Regions from separate parts of the Bacillus sp. C-3-6 genome, predicted to be linked through region 1. Evidence: predicted binding sites of a transcription regulator. Region 1 holds the regulator's gene; the other holds the start of a gene.
The links. The regulator Rex, encoded in region 1, represses fermentation and respiration genes when NADH is low (regulators of the CRP and FNR family bind a similar motif). The targets are predictions, from matches to a motif close to TTGTGAAATATTTCACAA.

Region 1 (7,816 bases):
ACCTGGGAATGGTTGACGCCATACGATTTCATCAGGAATTCCTAGTTCAGATCCTAATACACGTACTTCATCTTTAAATAACGTATTTAAAGGCTCAATTAATTTGAACTGCATGTCTTCTGGAAGTCCACCAACGTTATGGTGAGATTTAATTGTTTGCGCAGTTGCTGTACCACTTTCAACGATATCTGTGTAAAGTGTACCTTGTGCTAAGAAGTCCATACCTTGTAATTTAGATGCTTCATCATCAAATACGTAAATGAATTCGTTACCGATGATTTTACGTTTTTGTTCTGGATCTTCTACACCTTTTAACTTATTCATGAAGCGTTCTTGTGCATCCACTTTAATAACGTTCATATGGAAGCCTTCGCTAAATGTTTTCATAACGCCTTCTGCTTCACCCTTACGAAGTAAACCGTGGTCAACGAAAATACATGTTAACTGATCGCCGATTGCTTTATGAATTAATACTGCTACAACAGAAGAGTCTACGCCGCCACTAAGTGCACATAGTACTTTTTTGTCTCCAACAGTTTCACGAATCTTTTCTAATTCTACTTCGATAAAGTTCTCCATGTTCCATCCTTCAGAACAACCACATACGCCGAATACGAAGTTTTTAATTAAATCGTTACCGTGCTCAGAGTGACGTACTTCTGGGTGGAATTGTACACCGTATAAGTTTTTCGCTTCATTGCTCATACCAGCAATTGGGCAAGACTCACTTGTTGCGTCTACTACGAATCCTTCAGGTAAACCAGTTACTAAGTCACCATGGCTCATCCATACAACTTGCTCTTCTGGAAGGTTCGCATATAATTTTGATTCGTTCTCTACTTTAAGAACAGCTTTTCCATACTCACGGTGATTTGCACGCTCTACTTTACCACCGAAGTGTTGTGTCATAAGCTGCATACCGTAACAAATACCAAAGATCGGTAAATCTAGTTCAAAGATTTTTTCATCACAATGTAATGCACCTTCACCGTATACGCTATTTGGTCCACCAGAGAAAATAATCCCTTTTGGATTCATTGCTTTAATTTCTTCTGCAGTAATTGTATGTGGATGAAGTTCACTGTATACACCGAACTCACGAATTCGACGTGCTATTAACTGATTGTATTGACTTCCAAAATCTAAAACGATAATTGTATCGTGTTGCTTCTTCAAAATAATCACCCCAACGTTAGTTCTCGTATATAAATATTTTCACCAATTTGGCGAAAAGCATTACTAATATAATAAAAAAAGCCAGTCCTCCGCCTCTAGTCTCATAACAAAGAAAAGGCAGGGGTCTGGCTTTATAAAGAAAGATAGTCTCCGCTCTTTATAAATATAAGACACACTGCCTTCATAGTCAGGTTGTTTACGGTAACCCGGTAGAGACTCTCAAACCATATCATTGAGGATATATGAAGGATCGTTTTATATTATCTTCCTAGATTCTAACAATGAAGTATCTATATGGTCAAGAGAGAAAGCGACAAAATTCTACAGAAATTCATTTCCTTTTCTAAAAAACATCCATTTCTATATAGAAATGGATGTTTTTTAGGGCAAACGGAATTACATCATTCCGCCCATACCGCCCATGCCCATGCCGCCCATGTCAGGCATTGCTGGTGCATTTGGTTCTGGCTTGTCAGCTACTACAGCTTCAGTTGTTAAGAACATAGCTGCAACAGATGCTGCGTTTTGAAGTGCAGAACGAGTTACTTTAGCTGGATCTACGATACCAGACTCAAGCATGTTAACCCATTCGCCAGTAGCTGCGTTGAAACCAACGCCTACTTTTTCGCCTTTTAGACGCTCTACAACTACAGATCCTTCTAGACCAGCGTTGATTGCGATTTGACGAACTGGCTCTTCTAGTGCACGAAGTACGATGTTGATACCTGTTGCTTCGTCGCCTTCAGCTACGATAGAAGCTACTTTCGTGTATACGTTCATAAGTGAAGTACCACCACCTGCAACGATACCTTCTTCTACTGCTGCACGAGTTGAGTTAAGTGCATCTTCAATGCGAAGTTTGCGCTCTTTTAACTCAGTTTCAGTTGCTGCACCGACTTTAATTACTGCTACGCCACCTGCAAGTTTCGCAAGACGCTCTTGTAATTTTTCACGATCGAATTCAGAAGTTGTTTCTTCTAATTGCGCACGAATTTGACCGATGCGAGCTGCGATTTGCTCTGTATTTCCAATACCTTCAACTACAGTTGTGTTTTCTTTTGTAACAACAACTTTACCAGCGCGTCCTAAAGATTCAACTGTAGCAGATTTTAAGTCACGACCTAATTCTTCAGTGATTACTTCGCCACCAGTTAAGATTGCGATATCTTCTAGCATTGCTTTACGACGGTCACCAAATCCAGGAGCTTTAACAGCTACTACATTGAATGTACCACGAAGTTTGTTCACTACTAATGTAGCTAAAGCTTCGCCTTCTACATCTTCAGCAATGATAAGAAGTGGTTTACCTTGTTGTACCACTTGCTCTAATACTGGTAAGATTTCTTGAATGTTAGAAATCTTTTTGTCAGTAATTAAGATGTATGGGTTATCAAGAACTGCTTCCATTTTATCAGAATCAGTAATCATGTAAGGGGATGCATATCCACGATCAAATTGCATACCTTCTACTACGTCTAATTCTGTTGTGAATCCTTTAGACTCTTCTAAAGTAATAACGCCGTCGTTACCAACGCGCTCCATTGCTTCAGCGATTAATTGACCTACTTCTTCGTCAGCTGCAGAAATAGCAGCTACTTGTGCGATAGAAGATTTGCCTTCGATTGGTTTAGAAATCGTTTTTAATTCTTCAATTGCAGCAGTAACAGCTTTTTCGATACCTTTACGAAGACCCATTGGGTTAGCACCAGCTGTTACGTTTTTAAGACCTTCACGAATCATAGCTTGCGCTAATACAGTTGCAGTTGTTGTTCCGTCACCAGCTACATCATTTGTTTTGCTAGCAACTTCTGCTACTAATTTCGCACCCATGTTTTCGAATGCATCTTCTAATTCGATTTCTTTTGCGATTGTTACACCATCATTTGTAATAAGTGGTGAACCAAATTTTTTCTCAAGTACAACGTTACGACCTTTTGGTCCAAGTGTTACTTTTACTGCGTTTGCAAGAGTGTCGACACCGCGAAGCATCGAACGACGTGCTTCTTCACTAAATTTAATATCTTTTGCCATAATAATTGACCCCCTTGGATTTTTTAAGATTTATATAATTAACCGATAACTGCTAAAATGTCACTTTCACGTAAAATCAAGTAGTCTGTACCTTCATATTTCACTTCAGTACCTGCATATTTTGAGAAGATGATAAGATCACCTGCTGCTACCTCTAAAGCAACACGCTCACCATTTTCAAGCACTCGACCAGTACCTACTGCAACAACTTTACCCTCTTGTGGTTTTTCTTTTGCAGTATCTGGTAATACAATACCACTTGCTGTTTTTTCTTCTGCTTGAACAAGCTCAATTACAACGCGATCACCTAATGGCTTTAGCATGAACAATAACCTCCTCATTTTGTATGTAAATTTTATTTATTAGCACTCAAGTCATCCGAGTGCTAACACACTTATAATAATAAATAATCTCAATTTCTTTTGCAAGTAAAAAAATCATAATTTTTTCGCAAATTACTATATAAACTTTCTATATAGAATACTGCCTTTACTATATGAATCGTTGTTTCCCCTACTCGTATGTTACAATATGAAAGACACCCTAAGTTGTTTTCGCTAAACGTACAACTTTTTCCTGTCTCCTACTTTAATTTCAAATACGGATTTACAAAAAAATCATAATTCGAATGAAAGTTTATATCGTAGATAACATATTTACATGTTATCCTACCTCATCTCATACACTAGAGTTAGAAAGGATGGTTAAACTATTTGAAGAAACAATACTGGTGGATTATCGTTACATACATTTTAATGCAGTTATCTGGAATTGTTGGATTACCACTTCTCCTAAAAACAGGACTCTATGATAATAGAGGATTTACCATGGAGGAAAAAGGACAAATCATAACGGGACACTGGGCAATTATTAGCTTCTTTGTTGCATTATGTATCGTACTTTGGTTACTTAGAACAGACATTCGTGACAGGCATTTAGATGCAATGCGCTCTTCTGTTCCAGCTACTATTGGATGGATTTTCATCGGCTTCTTCTTGGCTTTCTTTTCACAAATAGTTGCCGGTATGATCGAGATGCAGCTGCTAGGAATTAAACAAGGTTCAGAAAATACAATGAAACTGATGGAAATTGCAAGAACGACACCTTGGTTCCTTATTGTCGTATCTATAATCGGACCTATCTTGGAAGAAATCGTATTTAGAAAAATTTTATTTGGTACACTTTATAAGAAGTTTAACTTCTTTATTGCAGCTATCATTAGTTCGCTTGTATTTGCAGCAATCCATTTTGATTTTACTCACTTATTGGTATACACTGCTATGGGGCTCGTATTCGCCTTCTTATATGTGAAGACGAAGCGTATTATCGTTCCGATTGCAGCTCATGTTGCGATGAATACATTAGTCGCTATTGGGCAAATTTTTATGAGCAATGAGCAAATTCAAGAAATGATTAAAGAAGCTGAAAAAATGCAAGGCTTTATCGGAGGATTTTTTGTATGAGAAACTCACCATTGTTCATGGCTGCACTATACTTCCTTCTTGGATGTATCTTTACACGCTTCGCCATTACGAACGTAACAGATACAATCTGGAATGTGTGGACAATACTATTTGCAGTTATGGCAACAATTGATTTTAATTTGGCACTTCGCCTTATATTAGTTAAATTCACAAAGAAGAAACAATAATAAAACGCAGAGGTCGCTTCCTCTGCGTTTTATTGTGGATAGTTTTTCAAAAAGTAAACTAATGTTTGTAACTCTACAGCTAAATCAATATGATGAATTCTAATATTCTCTGATACGTTTAATCGTGCTGGTGTGAAATTCAAAATACCATGCACGCTCGTTTCAGCTAATCTATCTGCTACAGCTTGTGCTACTGTAGCCGGTACTGTTAATATTGCCACTTGTATATCATTTGATAATCTCTCTTCTAATTCATCTAAATGGTATACAGGAATGCCCCCGATTTCTGTTCCAACTTTCTCTTCACTAACATCAAATGCCATTTCAATTTTTGTATTATTGTTTTTCGTGAAATTATAATGTAAGAAAGCGGTCCCTAAATTACCTACTCCAATAAGTGCTACACGCGTTATATCATCTTGATCAAGTGTTTCGCGGAAAAATGATAATAAATAATTTACGTTATATCCATATCCCTTTTTCCCTAACGCTCCAAAATACGAAAAATCTCTTCGTATTGTTGCGGAATCTACTTTTACCGCTTCACTCAATTCGGCCGATGAAACACGCTGCTTACCAGAAAGAGATAAGTTTTGGATAAATCGATAGTATAGAGGCAATCTTTTAGCAGTGGCTTGTGGAATCTTTTGCTGATCCATATAACCTCTCCTCTCTTCCTATCTTTATTCATATACTTTAATCAAATACAGAAGTTTAGCACTCATTAAATTCCTTGTATAATAAAGAGAAGAAGTATTCTCTCTTATTTTAAACTATACACTATTTTTAGTATGATTGAGAAATATAAACATGGCAAAGTTAAGAAATTATTTGAGGTGAAAACATTGATTTTATTACAAGTAAATGGACTTTCGAAATTATACGGTGCAGAAACAATTCTTGCAAACATAAAATTGGAAGTACAAACAAAAGATCGTATCGCATTAGTTGGAAGGAATGGAGCTGGAAAATCTACATTATTAAAAATTATCGCTGGTGAGTTATCACATGATGGTGGCGAAATTATAAAACCGAAAGATGTCTCAATCGGGTATTTAGCTCAAAATACCGGCCTAGAAACGTCTTTAACAATTTGGGATGAAATGCTAACCGTCTTTACCCACTTACAGCAAATGGAGACAAAACTTCGAAGGCTTGAGCAAGAAATGGGAAAAGAAGAAAACTTTTCAAACGAAGCTATATATGAAAGATTGTTAGCTGATTATGACCAATTGCAACTCAATTATAAAGATCAAGGTGGATATCAATATGAAGCGGATATTCGCTCCATTTTAAGCGGCCTTGGCTTCCCAGTTGAAACGCACCAGACGACGATTTCTACTTTAAGCGGTGGGCAAAAAACAAGATTAGCTCTTGGGAAATTATTATTAACAAAACCAGACTTACTTATTTTGGACGAGCCTACAAACCATTTAGACATCGAAACATTAACATGGCTTGAGCAATATTTACAAGGTTATCCTGGCGCAATATTAATCGTTTCACATGACCGTTATTTCTTAGACAAACTCGTTACACAAGTATATGAAATTTCGAATAAAGAAAGCAGACGATTTGTTGGTAACTACAGTAAATATTTAGACTTAAAATCAGCATTATATGAGCAAGAAATGAAACGTTACGAAAAACAACAAGATGAAATCGCAAAACTTGAGGACTTCGTTCAAAAGAATATAGCTCGCGCCTCTACAACGAAACGTGCTCAAAGTCGCCGTAAACAACTAGACAGAATGGAATTATTAACGAGACCATTAGGGGATTCTAAGTCAGCATCATTCCACTTCGATATTGAAAAGCAAAGTGGAAATGATGTTTTACAAGTAAAGGATGCAACCATTGGCTATGATGAGGACCCTATAATTGAAAACGTAACTATGCGCTTAACTCGCGGAGATAGTGTTGCTTTAGTTGGTCCAAACGGAATTGGGAAATCCACATTATTAAAATCTATTGTGAATAAGTTACCACTATTAAATGGCGATGTTTCTTTCGGATCAAATGTATCTGTTGGTTATTATGATCAAGAACAAGCAAACTTAACATCTTCTAAACGGGTTTTAAATGAACTATGGGATGAATATCCACTGCAACCTGAAAAAGAAATCCGTACTATACTCGGGAACTTTTTATTTACAGGAGATGATGTACTGAAACCAGTATCTTCCCTTAGTGGTGGACAAAAAGCTCGATTAGCTCTTGCGAAACTTATGATGCAAAAGTCAAATTTATTAATTCTGGATGAGCCTACGAACCACCTTGATTTAAATAGTAAAGAGATTTTAGAGAATGCTTTAATTGATTATCCAGGGACTCTTCTATTTGTCTCACATGACCGCTACTTTATTAACCGTGTAACAACGACTGTGGTTGAGTTATCAACAGAAGGTGCACAGGAATATTTAGGGGATTACGATTACTATGTGGAGAAGAAAAATGAAATGATTGAACGCGCAGCATTTGAACAACAAGAACAGCAAGAAAATCAGGCACCTGTTCAAAAAACTGTAGCTCAAGAAAAATTAAATTATCTCGAAGAAAAAGAGCGTAAACAATTAGAACGTCAACGCACTCGAAAAATTGAAGAACTAGAACAAAACATCGTAAACTTAGAAGAAGAAATTGCTACGTTAGAAGATCAACTTTGCTTACCAGAAATATATGCAGATTATGAAAAAGCGAGTGAAATTACAACTAAAAAACAAACGCTACAAGAACAACTTGAAACGTGTATGGCAGAGTGGGAAGAGCTACATGTATAAGAGTATTTAAATAAGGAAGATGTCTCATCAGTCATGATTTTTGACTATGTGACATCTTTTTTCTTTAAGTACATAAATAATTTTTTGAATATATCAATGGTAACTCGGAATATATCAACCATTTTTCAAATACATCTATCGTAACCCTATATATATATAAACGATTCGACACGAAATA
Region 2 (7,816 bases), 740 kb from region 1:
AAACTGCTCTTCGTTAAAACCAAGTGTTACATTCGTTCCATCTGTTACAATTGGACGTTTGATCAACATGCCATCAGATGCTAAAAGCTCATACATTTCGTCTTCGCTTGCATCTTTCAACTTATCTTTCAGACCAAGTTCACGGTAACGCATTCCACTTGTATTAAAGAATTTTTTTAATGGTAATTCACTTTTTTCATGTAAATTACGTAAATCTTCTTTTGATGGTGGATTTTCAACAATATGAATCATCTCATATGCTACATCGTTTGCCTCAAACCATTTCTTTGCCTTTTGACATGTGCCACACTTTGGATATGAATAAAATGTTACTGTCATAAATTCACCTACTTTTTTACTAACCTTTACCTTTATCATATAGAAAACGTTTTATTATTTCAAACCATTATTCGCTAAACTTTTACTTATTTCGTGATAATTTTTAATAATCCTGCGAATTTTTCTTATTTTTCCGCCATTTGTTAAGAAAAAAATAAATATATAAATTTTTTTAGATTCTGCACCAAACATATATCTTAAACAAGCGTTTGATTAATTTCTTATTTTTCTTTGTTAGCCTTTGAACTACATGAGTTTCTTTCTACCGAACATACAGCTTAAACAAACGTTTGATTAATTCTCCATTTTTCTTTCTTAACCTTTGAGCTGCATCGGTTTCTTCCTACCGAACATACAGCTTAAACAAACGTTTGATTAATTTCTTATTTTTCTTTCTTAACCTTTGAACTACATAAGTTTCTTTCTACCGAACATACAGCTTAAACAAACGTTTATTTTTAAAAAATAAGAAGCCTTTTTTACAGGCTCCTTCATCATCGACTTAAGTAATCCGAAATGGTTTGAAATACTACTATATACATATTATGAATATTTCGATCGGAAACAGTATCATTATATAATCCCATACCCCAATATTGACCTTCAGGGTTCCCCATATTTACAAACCCTTGCGTATACGTCATCGTTTTATCCTTTGGGGTATTATCATAATCTAAATCCTTGTTAGTAAAAATTAAATACGGTCTATCTTGCAAACCAATAAAAAATACCGGCTTCTTTAACGATAAAAATAAGTCCGTATACTGCTCCTTTGATGCCTCTTTAAAGTATTCTTTCATAACGAAAAAACCATCAACTTTTGCTGATTTCTCCTGCATTTCTTCTAACTTTATACTTTCAAACTTTACATTCCTAAACGTATCTTTCGGCTTTTCTCCAACAACTCCAATTACGAGTGCTCTTCCGTTATATTCTAATTTTTCTCCTTCGTTATTCTTTGCACACCCAGCACCTACTAGGCATAACAATATAAAAACTAAAAAATATGATAAACGCTTCATTTAGCACCCTCACCCTTCTTTTTAGTCAAGTGACAAAAACGTAAGGTTAATTCAAGAAAATGTAAGTAAAATCGATAGCCCAATTCACGTTTCTATATTATAATCAATTGAATTTACTTACATTACTAAACATAGGAGATCAACATGAAGAAATTTAAACTTTCATCTTTTCTTCCGTTAAGTTATATACTTCTACTCGTACTCGTAAGTCCCCTTTACGACGTATTAAATAAATCGACTGTTCACGCAGTAGACGTTACAACTGTAGTAGATGATTGGATTCCATTTGTAAAAGCATTTATTATTCCTTATTTACTTTGGTTTCCATACTTATACGGCGCACTTATTTATTACTGCTTTGCTGACCGAAAGCAATATTATGTCACTTTAAGTAGTGTTATTTTTGGAAAGCTTGCTTGTTTTTCTATTTATTATTTTTGGCAAACAACTGTACCGCGTCCGACTGTCGTTGGAACAGATGTATTTTCTGAACTAGTTCGCTATATTTATAGTATCGATCAACCGGTAAACTGTTTCCCTAGCATTCACGTTCTTACTACATTTGTTATTATGTTAGCTGCCTTTAGACGTAGAGAACAACATGCTTTTGAATATTACATTCTTACCTTCTTCGGTACACTTATTATTTTATCAACGCTATTTACGAAGCAACATGCATTTGTAGACGCCATTTCTGGAATGACACTTGCAAGCATACTTTACTTCGGCGTTCAACTCTTATTGGCCAAAGAATCAATAAGAGTTCCAGTAAAACAAAATCATAGAATGTAACATGACAAAAAAGCAGACTGTGGCTTCTCAGTCTGCTTTTATCTATTATTAAGGAGATTTTCAATTTAAGATTGCGGTACAGTCATATCACCAGAATGAATACGACCTGCTTTTTTAAGAGCAATGTAAAGTATATAAGAAACAGCTACTGGAATGACGATATAAGTAATTACCATCGCCGGGAGAACTTCCCATCCTTCGCTGGAAATTAAATTAATTGGTGCGATAAGAGAACTTAATCCAAGACCTGCAATTTCTTTTCCTGCTTCCAGTTGGAAAATTAATGCGGATACCGGACCGACTATAGCACTGGCGACGACAGTTGGGACGAGAATCATTGGATTTTTAGTGATATTTGGCAACTGTACTTTCGGAGTACAAAGAGCTTGAGCTAATATGCCACCTAAATTGTTTTCTTTTGCTGAGATGACAGAGAATCCGATAAACTGAGCAACGCATCCGGCAAGAGCTGCACCACCTGCAACACCGTCTAAGCTAAGTGCGATCGCTAACGCAGCTGATGAAGCTGGAGAGATAAGTAATAGTCCCCAAACTACTGCAATGACGATAGAAGCGATAAACGGGCTACCAGCTGAGCTATCTTTAATGAACGCTCCAACTGCATTTAAAACAGGAGTAATATTATGAGATAACCAAATACCAACTAAACCAGAACCTAATATGGCCGCAAATGGAACGAGCATCATATCTAAAGCAGTTTTTCCGCTTAAACGTTTACCAATATATACAGCTAAAGTTGCTGTTAATAATGCACCGATTGGCTCACCTGTTTTAATAATTAGACCAGCTTCAGTAATTGAAATGGATCCGGCACCAATCGCTCCGGCTACCATCGCCGAGAAGATTACAAGACCGTTTGCACCGAGCATAAAAGCAATGCCGGCACCAATTGCCGGTGCCATTAGTGATTTTGCAACAACTCCGATTGTAATAAGTAATGGTATATCAACAATTCTTCCTATATTTTCGATCAGTAAACCAATTCCGAGGGATACGAAAATACCTTGTGCGATTCCAGCAGATGCTTTAAATACACGAGACATTATATATTCCTTCATTTGTTTCACCTTCTCCTATAAGTTAGTAACCAATTGTTTTCATATAATCACGTAAAATATCGTTTGATTTTGCGAATCGAGATTCTTCATCCTCTGTTAAATTGAGTTCTACAACTTCTCTTATACCGTCTCTAGTAATAATAGCTGGTACTCCTGTACAAATATCATATTCACCGTACTCACCATCTAAAATGGCTGATACAGCAATGACACGGTGATCATCATTAAAGATTGAACTCGCAATATATGCTAGAGAATTTCCAATCCCGTAATAAGTAGTTCCTTTACGTTTATAAATTTCCCAGCCAGCTTTTGCAGTCTTCTCAACAATTTCATCTAAATCTATTTCACCAAATCGTTCTTTTTGTTCTTCTAAAATTTGCAGAATTGGCTTTCCACCAACAGTTACATGAGACCAAGCAACCATTTGAGAATCACCATGTTCTCCTAATGAATACCCATGAATACTACGAGGATCTACATGTAGCATTTCAGATAAAATTGTTCTTAAGCGAGAAGAATCTAGTGATGTACCAGTACCGATTACGCGATTTCTAGGTAATCCAGATAATTTCCACACTTGATATGTAATAATATCAACTGGGTTCGATGCAAGTAAGAAAATACCATCAAATCCACTTGCCATTACACCACCAACAACACTTTCCATAATCTTCGCACTCGCTCCTAAAGTATCTAAGCGACTTTGCCCTGGTTTTGGTGCTGGTCCTGCTGTAATAATGACAATGTCCATATCTTTGCAGTCTTCATAGCTTCCTGCATATACTTTTGTTCTTGTATTTGTAAAGTTAATGCAATGTGATAAATCCATTGCTTCCCCAACTGCACGTTCATGATTTATATCAATTAATAATAGCTCTTCGCAAATTCCTTGATTCACAATGGAATACGCACAACTTGATCCAACTAATCCAGTACCGATAATTGCAATTTTTCTTGTATGTCTTTTCATAGCAATCTCTCCTAAGTGATCATATAATCTATTTCTTTTGTTCTTTACACTCCTAATTATAGAGGTTCTCACGATAGAAACCATGGATACTTTGTGAAATGTTGATCAAAGTTTTTGTCCTTTTTGTGAATTGTTATATTCCATTTTCGTCATATTTGTTACAACTGGAAAAATATTTATTATGTATTTATTGACATATACAAAAAGAAAACGAACGAATAGATTCGCTCGTTTTCTTTTCCCTATTGTTCCGCACTTAATTGACTTTTTAATTGCTGTACAATCATTGGATTAGCAGGTGCTGCCGGTTTGTAATAACTCTTTTGCTTTGCGTACTCATACATATTACGTTGGCGCGCCTCGTCTTGATTACGAATTTGAATTAACGTTTGATGTAACTGTTCATTATCAGACTGAGCAATATAATTTGCATAGCTTGTTAAACTTGCATTTAATCCTGCTAAATAATCATTTACCATATCTTTTTCATTCATCTTTCTCTTCCTCCTATCCTAGGAAAGTCATTAATTGCTGTTTCGTATTTCGTGCATCTTGCGCATCTTTTTGTAGCATTTGTTTCAGTTGTGGATCTGTACACGTCTGTGCATACTGCTCCAACTTGTTAATAATTGTTGCGTGTCCACCAATTAAATGACGTAAGTTTTCTACTTCAAGCTCTGTTAAATTTTGCATGGAATACTCCTACCTTTCTTCTTTCATTCTCCTTTAGTATTCTGTTCTTTTTAAATCGTATTCATGAAAAAGCTTTCTAAATAATCATTTAAGTAAAAAGAACCTCTAAACGATTAGAGGCTCTTTCTACTTAAATTCCTTTCCGCTTCTTCAATCGCCCGTTGCATTTGCATTAACGGATTTTCAATCATTTTCCCATGTCCTGTCGCCAATAAAGACGGCTTATACTCCAGCAATTTCTGAGCACTCGTTAATGAAACTTCTGCATCCCAAGTCCCAAACATAGAAAACGGAAACAGCCACTTCAACTGTCCTGCTACCGCTACTCCTCCTCTCGTTTGAAATGCATCTCCAACAATGAGTGCATCATTTCTCGTGTCTAAAAATGCCATTGATCCTGGTGTATGACCTGGAGCTCCAATCGCTACAAGAGAACCAACTTTATCTCCCTCTTGAAGAAGAATATCTGGAATCGTATTTATCTTTTTTGACACTCCCACTTTTATTGGTATATTTCGTTCGCCCTCTTGCAGTGCCTTATCTCCTTCAAGTAAACATGCATCTCTTTTTGAAATATAGACCGGAACATCCGGCAGCACTTGTTTTATAGCATCGAGCGCTCCTATATGGTCATCATGCGCATGTGTAATAACGATATTCGTAATCGGTTTTCCTATTTTCCGAGCTGATTGTAAAATCTTCTTTGCACAAAACGGTAAGGCCGCATCAATTAAAGTTAATCCTGTTTCTTCTTCAACGAAGTAACAGTTAATTGGAAATAGACGCGGTAAAAATGCGATTTGATGAACTGTTTCTCCGCTTATTACCTTCATCTTCTTTACCTCCATAAAAAAGAGCTGTTTACACATACATATGTAATACAGCTTTATTCAAGAATTCAGCAATAAAAAAACCAGTAGCCAATCGGCTACTGGTTCTCTTTTATCTATTAAACTGTGTAACGCTCATCTTCTAAAATTTTCGCAGCGATTTCACGTTTCTTCGGAATTACGTTAAGTGGTGTGTGGCGAGTTAATTTACGTAATGATGATAACATCATGCGCAGCATGTCGCCGTTTTCAACTGCGATAAGTGTTTCTTTCGCGTCTGCTTCGATTTCGTTAAATGCTTCTTGGCAGAATACTTCAGTGTATAACACTTTTTGTTTATTCTTTTCAAGACCAGTTGTTTTGATTGCTTTTTCTGTACGAAGAACAGCTGATTCCATTGCGTATAGGTTGCTTACGATGTCAGCGATATTCACAAGAATTTCTTGCTCTTTATCTAATGCTTTACCGTATTTTTGAGCAGCTAATCCAGCTACCATTAAGCCTATTTTCTTCGCATTAGTTACTAAATACTTTTGAAGTGCTAATGGCTCATCGCCTACTTCTTCTGGCATCATCATCATTAACTCTTCTTGTAATTTTTGTGCTTTTTGAAGAAGTGGTAATTCACCTTTCATCGCTTTACGTAAGAACGTACCTGGTACGATTAGGCGGTTAATTTCGTTCGTTCCTTCGAAAATACGGTTAATACGAGAATCGCGGTACATTCTTTCAATCTCGTATTCTGCCATAAATCCGTAACCACCGTGAATTTGAACACCTTCATCTACTGTATAGTCTAATACTTCAGAACCGAATACTTTGTTTAAAGAGCACTCGATTGCATATTCAGCGATAGAAGCTGCTACTGCTTTACCGTCTTTTACTTCTTCTTCAGATAATGTGCTCATGCGGCTTTCGAATAAACCTACTGTACGATATACAGAACTTTCAGCTGCATATGTTTTTGCTGCCATATTCGCAAGTTTCTCTTGAATTAATGGGAAGCGAGCGATTGGTTGCTTGAACTGTTGACGTTGGTTTGCATATTGTGCTGAAATTTCTACTGCACGTTTTGCAGATCCAACTGTACCAACACCTAATTTATAACGACCGATATTTAAAATGTTGAATGCGATAATATGACCTTTACCGATTTCACCAAGTAGGTTTTCTTTCGGTACTAACGCATCTTCTAAAATTAACGTACGAGTTGAAGAACATTTAATACCCATTTTCTTCTCTTCAGGGCTTGTAGATACACCAGCGTATTCTTTCTCTACGATAAATGCTGAGAAATGCTCTCCATCAATTTTTGCATATACAACAAATACGTCAGCGAATGCAGAGTTTGTAATCCACTGTTTTTCACCGTTTAATACATAATGTGTACCTTCTGCATTTAAACGTGCAGTTGTTTTTGCGCCTAATGCGTCAGATCCTGAACCTGGCTCAGTTAATGCGTATGCAGCTAATTTTTCACCAGTTGCAAGTAATGGTAAATACTTTTTCTTTTGCTCTTCGTTACCGAATAATACGATTGGTAAAGATCCGATACCTACGTGAGCACCGTGAGTGATTGCAAAGCCGCCAGCGCGAGAGAATTTCTCTGCGATTAACGCTGAGCTTACTTTATCAAGACCAATCCCACCGTACTCTTCTGGTACGTCAGCGCCTAATAAACCAAGCTCCCCAGCTTCTTTTAAAAGACGAACTGAACGATCAAATTCATGTTGCTCTAAATATTCAAGCTCTGGAAGAACTTCATTTACGATAAAGTCCTCTGTCGTTTTTGCAATCATTTTATGCTCAGATGAAAAATCTTCTGGCGTAAACACTTGATCAATCGTAATCTCATCAACTAAAAAGCTACCGCCTTTAACCGCATTTCCTACTGTTTTTTCCATGAAAATTTCCTCCTTCATATTTTCATGAGCAGCTTCTCTCTTTTTGAAAGAAGCTGGCTCTCCCGTTTATTTTTTATAAACCTTTGTTGCTTCCATTCTTTGCTTTAGCGTCGTCTCGTTCTGAGCGAACTGCTTGCACTTTTTTTATAATCCAGTTCCAGTGGCTAGAACAGTCGGTCGTTTC

Region 2: a site for Rex is predicted at 4,297-4,314, ahead of ACW0JX_RS24480 (L-lactate dehydrogenase). Genes of this name have one in related genera too.

Annotation. Positions count from the first base shown of each region.
Region 1 covers NZ_CM137247.1:252,064-259,879, reverse strand. The annotation lists gene guaA (glutamine-hydrolyzing GMP synthase) at 1-1,176, opposite strand, end outside; purine riboswitch at 1,341-1,442, opposite strand; gene groL (chaperonin GroEL) at 1,573-3,207, opposite strand; gene groES (co-chaperone GroES) at 3,246-3,530, opposite strand; gene ACW0JX_RS01495 (CPBP family intramembrane glutamic endopeptidase) at 3,921-4,670, shown strand; gene ACW0JX_RS01490 (YdiK family protein) at 4,667-4,858, shown strand; gene ACW0JX_RS01485 (redox-sensing transcriptional repressor Rex) at 4,888-5,517, opposite strand; gene ACW0JX_RS01480 (ABC-F family ATP-binding cassette domain-containing protein) at 5,704-7,638, shown strand.
Region 2 covers NZ_CM137247.1:4,734,415-4,742,230, forward strand. The annotation lists gene ACW0JX_RS24460 (arsenate reductase family protein) at 1-339, opposite strand, end outside; gene ACW0JX_RS24465 (hypothetical protein) at 834-1,361, opposite strand; gene ACW0JX_RS24470 (phosphatase PAP2 family protein) at 1,506-2,153, shown strand; gene ACW0JX_RS24475 (PTS transporter subunit IIC) at 2,219-3,232, opposite strand; gene ACW0JX_RS24480 (L-lactate dehydrogenase) at 3,255-4,205, opposite strand; gene ACW0JX_RS24485 (spore coat protein) at 4,448-4,699, opposite strand; gene ACW0JX_RS24490 (hypothetical protein) at 4,713-4,898, opposite strand; gene ACW0JX_RS24495 (MBL fold metallo-hydrolase) at 5,012-5,731, opposite strand; gene ACW0JX_RS24500 (acyl-CoA dehydrogenase family protein) at 5,848-7,632, opposite strand.